One region of the Pseudoalteromonas sp. G5_S1_14_S5 genome, then DNA from elsewhere that is predicted to be linked to it. Evidence: predicted binding sites of a transcription regulator. Region 1 holds the regulator's gene; the other holds the start of a gene.
What was found. Region 1 encodes MetJ, which represses methionine synthesis genes. Its sites were predicted from a motif close to TAGACGTCTAGACGTCTA; they were not measured.
Positions count from the first base shown of each region.

Region 1 (2,482 bases):
ATCGCACGGTGAGTCATCGACGCAGGGTGACAAATCAGGCTCTCTACACCACCAAGTGATTCCGCTAAAGAGAACAGCTCTAACTCGCCAACAAAGTATTTGAGCGCCTCGAATGAACCTGCAAACTCAAAGCTCAACATTGAGCCAAAGCCTGACTGTTGCTTCTTGGCGATCTCGTGACCTGGATGCTCAGGAAGACTTGGGTGATAAATCGCACCGACAAGATCTTGCTGTTGCAAGGCAGTCAGAATTTCACGTGAACTCTCTTCGTGAACACGCATACGCGCACCTAGCGTACGAATGCCACGTAGCGTCATGTAACTATCAAATGGAGTTCCGGTTGCACCAATACAGTTGCCCCACCATGCTAGCTCTTCAGCGTGCTCTTCTGTCTTAGTGATCACCACACCACCTATCACATCTGAGTGACCGTTGATGTATTTGGTCGTTGAGTGAATAACAAAGTCAGCACCCAGCTCTAAAGGCTTTTGGAACACTGGAGTCAAAAACGTGTTGTCGACAGCAACCAGCGCACCTACCTCTTTAGCTTTACGGCAGGTTGCTGCAATATCGACTACGCGAACCAATGGGTTTGATGGTGTTTCCAATAAGATCAACTTTGGCTTGAGTGCGAGCGCCGCATCTAATGCCTTTTGATCCAATTGATCAACAAACAAGACTTTGAAGTCACCTTTAAGAGAGCGAGTGTTAAACAGGCGGTAAGTACCACCGTAGCAGTCGTGTGGTGCAACGATCAGGTCATCGCTACCTAAGAAAGCCGAAACCCATAAGTTCAGTGCCGAAGTACCGCAGTTAGTAACCACTGCACCTTTGCCTGATTCAAGCTCAAACAGTGCCGTCTCTAATAAACCGCGGTTTGGGTTACCAGAACGGGTGTAATCGTACTTTGGGACTTCACCAAAAGCGGGAAACCCATAGTTAGTCGAAAGATAAATAGGTGGGACAACGGCATGATGTTGCGTGTCTGATTCGATACCAGTACGTACTGCGATTGTTGCTGGCTTCCGGCTGCTCATAGGTGCTTCCTTACAAGTTTTGCGTCTGAGAGTCACAGCTGCTTGTCGGCATTTTGCGGCTGTGTTAGATATATGTTACTCACTTTACTTTCACAAACGTTAGACGTCAACACTTCTAGACGTCTATATATCTTTGCTTATGGCGGTAAATCTCGCTAAAATCACCACTATTAATTTAATCTAACAACTAAAGTGATGAAGGTACGCAATGGCCGACTGGAATGGTGAATACATAAGCCCATATGCTGAGCATGGAAAGAAAAGCGAACAAGTAAAGAAGATTACAGTTTCTATCCCTTTAAAAGTGCTAAAGGTGCTTACTGACGAGCGTACTCGCCGCCAGATCAACAACCTGCGCCATGCAACAAACAGTGAGCTACTGTGTGAAGCTTTTCTACATGCGTACACAGGCCAACCACTGCCAACGGATGAAGACCTTCGTAAAGACCGCCCAGATGATATTCCTGCAGAAGTGAAAAAGCTGATGACAGAGATGGGTATCGAGTTCGAAGCGTTTGACGAAGAATAACAATAACTCAGTCACTGCCTTCAATATTGATTCGCTTTAACTGAATGTTCACATTACTGATTCGTCTTTTCAGTGTTTTGTGAATAAGAAACATAAAAAAACCGACTCCAGCTGAGTCGGTTTTTTATTATTTGTGCTCTATGGAGCAACCGTTATAACAAGCGACTATGCCATGTAGTTAGCAGGCATCTCGATACGTGCAACGCCAGATTCAACGGCCGCTTCAGCTACTGCTTTTGCTACGCGAGGAAGTAGACGTGGGTCCATTGGCTTAGGAATGATGTAACCCTTACCGAATTCAAGTGACGTCTCACCCGCTGCTTTTAGTACTTCAGCCGGCACCTCTTCTTTCGCTAGGTCACGAATCGCTTTTACAGCCGCTAGCTTCATTTCGTCATTGATTTCGCTTGCACGTACATCAAGTGCACCACGGAAAATGAATGGGAAACAAAGTACGTTGTTTACTTGGTTAGGGTAATCACTGCGGCCCGTACCCATAATAAGGTCAGAACGAACTTCGTGAGCAAGCTCTGGCTTGATCTCTGGATCTGGGTTTGAACATGCAAACACAACAGGCTTATCAGCCATCAGCGTTAATGCTTCTGCTGGAAGCAGGTTAGGACCTGATACGCCCAAGAATAGGTCAGCACCTTCGATAACATCTTCAAGCGTGCGCTTATCTGTGTTGTTTGCGAACAGCTCTTTGTATTCGTTCAAATCATCACGACGAGTGTGAATCACACCTTTACGGTCTAGCATGTAGATCTTCTCACGCTGAGCGCCACACTTAATTAGTAGTTCCATACAAGCAACCGCTGCTGCGCCAGCACCTAGACAAACGATCTTACACTCTTCTAGCTTCTTACCTTGAAGCTCAATCGCATTCAGCATACCTGCTGCTGTTACGATCGCAGTA
Region 1 covers NZ_JBQKUM010000016.1:60,961-63,442, forward strand. Annotated here, with positions in the region: gene ACTRWI_RS07110 (O-succinylhomoserine (thiol)-lyase) at 1-1,037, opposite strand, end outside; gene metJ (met regulon transcriptional regulator MetJ) at 1,246-1,566, shown strand; gene ACTRWI_RS07120 (malic enzyme-like NAD(P)-binding protein) at 1,732-2,482, opposite strand, start outside.

Region 2 (2,482 bases), on a different contig from region 1:
CGCCCGCTTCTTTCGCATTCCACTCAGCAGCGATATCTGCTGGGATTTCGAAAGAGCCGTGTTCCCAACCAAGCGCCGCTTTAGTTGCTGTAATTTCATCAGCACCTAGTGGAGCACCGTGACAGTCGTGCGTACCAGCTTTGTTTGGAGAACCAAAACCGATGATAGTCTTCGTACAGATAAGTGATGGACGAGGATCAGCTTTAGCCGCTTCGATAGCTGCGTTGATTGCTTCTGGATCATGGCCATCTACTGCTGGAATTACGTGCCAGCCGTATGCTTCAAAACGCTTAGGTGTATCGTCAGAGAACCACCCTTCCACTTCGCCATCGATAGAGATACCGTTGTCATCCCAGAAAGCAACCAGCTTACCAAGGCCTAGCGTACCTGCTAGCGAACATGCTTCGTGAGAGATACCTTCCATCAGACAGCCATCACCCATGAATGCATAAGTGTAGTGGTCAACGATGTCGTGGCCTTCTTTGTTGAATTGTGCAGCCAGTGCTTTCTCTGCCATTGCCATACCAACAGCGTTAGTGATGCCTTGACCTAGAGGACCAGTCGTTGTCTCGATACCAGGAGCGTAACCGTACTCTGGGTGACCTGGCGTCTTAGAATGCAGTTGACGGAAGTTTTTCAGGTCTTCAATTGAAAGCTCATAGCCTGCAAGGTGAAGCAGAGAGTAAATCAACATTGAACCATGGCCGTTAGACAAGATAAAACGGTCGCGGTCAGCCCACTCTGGGTTTGCTGGGTTGTGGTTCAAGTGGCCACGCCAAAGAACTTCAGCGATGTCAGCCATACCCATAGGTGCGCCTGGGTGGCCTGAGTTTGCTTGTTGAACACCGTCCATGCTAAGTGCGCGGATTGCATTGGCTAGATCTTTACGAGAAGGCATGTCTGCTCCTGGATACATAAGCGATTTAAAAAAGAGATATTGCTAAAGTTTTCATTTTTATTAGCGCGGGTATTCTCTCAAACGACTATAGCGACTGCAAACGTTTTACTGGCATTTTAACGGTCATTTTTCGCAGTTTTCGTACATTTACATCACTTAGCTATGGCTTATCTCGACCAATACGCAAACGTTTAGTTATGACATATCATAAAAAAGAGCTTGTAATTCGACCGCTGGAATTTAGAATAGACGTCTAGATGTAGAAACACCTACAAAATATACTGTATTTAATGGCGGCGCTTCCTAGCTTGCGACGCCATGAATTATTTACACCAAAAACTAAAAGTGGAGCTCTCATGGCTAAGCACCTATTCACTTCTGAATCTGTTTCAGAAGGTCATCCAGATAAAATTGCAGACCAAATCTCTGATGCTGTTCTTGATGCCATCTTAGAACAAGATCCAAAAGCACGTGTTGCTTGTGAGACTTACGTAAAAACCGGCATGGTTATGGTTGGCGGTGAAGTAACAACTTCTGCATGGGTTGATATCGAAGAGATCACTCGTGAAACAGTTCGTGAAATTGGTTACGTTCATTCTGATATGGGCTTTGACGCTGACTCTTGTGCTGTTCTAAACACAATTGGTAAGCAATCTCCAGACATCAACCAAGGTGTTGATAAAGCTGATCCTAAAGAGCAAGGCGCGGGCGACCAAGGCATCATGTTTGGTTACGCGACTAACGAAACTGAAATCCTAATGCCAGCTCCAATCACTTACTCTCATCTTCTTGTCAAGAAGCAAGCTGAAGTACGTAAGAGCGGCAAGCTAGACTTCCTTCGCCCTGATGCGAAATCTCAAGTTACTTTCCAATACGACCAAGGCAAGATCGTTGGTATCGATGCAGTTGTTCTTTCTACTCAGCACTGTGATTCAGTAACAACACCTGATCTACGTGAAGCTGTAATGGAAGAGATCATCAAGCCAGTACTACCCTCAGAGTGGATCAACAAAGACACTAACTTCTTCATCAACCCAACAGGCCGTTTCGTAATCGGTGGCCCAATGGGTGACTGTGGTCTAACAGGTCGTAAGATCATCGTTGATACCTACGGCGGCGCAGCTCGTCACGGTGGCGGTGCATTCTCTGGTAAAGATCCATCAAAGGTTGACCGTTCTGCAGCTTACGCAGCTCGTTACGTTGCGAAGAACATCGTTGCAGCTGGCATGGCTGACCGTTGTGAGATTCAACTGTCTTACGCTATCGGAGTTGCAGATCCAACATCAATCATGGTTGAAACGTTCGGTACTGAGAAAGTATCGCACGAAATCATCATTGAAGCGGTTCGTCGCAACTTCGACCTACGTCCATACGGTCTTCAAGAGATGCTGAACCTTCTTCAGCCTATATACAAGCAGACTGCAGCATACGGCCACTTCGGTCGTGAAGAGTTCCCTTGGGAAGCAACTGACAAAGCTGCAATCCTTGCAGACTTCGCTGGCCTAAAATAATTTAGCCGCAGCGCATATTACTTTTAAAGCCCTTACTTATTAGTAAGGGCTTTATTTTTAGATACTTATCGAA
Region 2 covers NZ_JBQKUM010000068.1:17,925-20,406, reverse strand. Annotated here, with positions in the region: gene tkt (transketolase) at 1-898, opposite strand, end outside; gene metK (methionine adenosyltransferase) at 1,255-2,409, shown strand.
Region 2: a site for MetJ is predicted at 1,145-1,162, ahead of metK (methionine adenosyltransferase). Genes of this name have one in related genera too.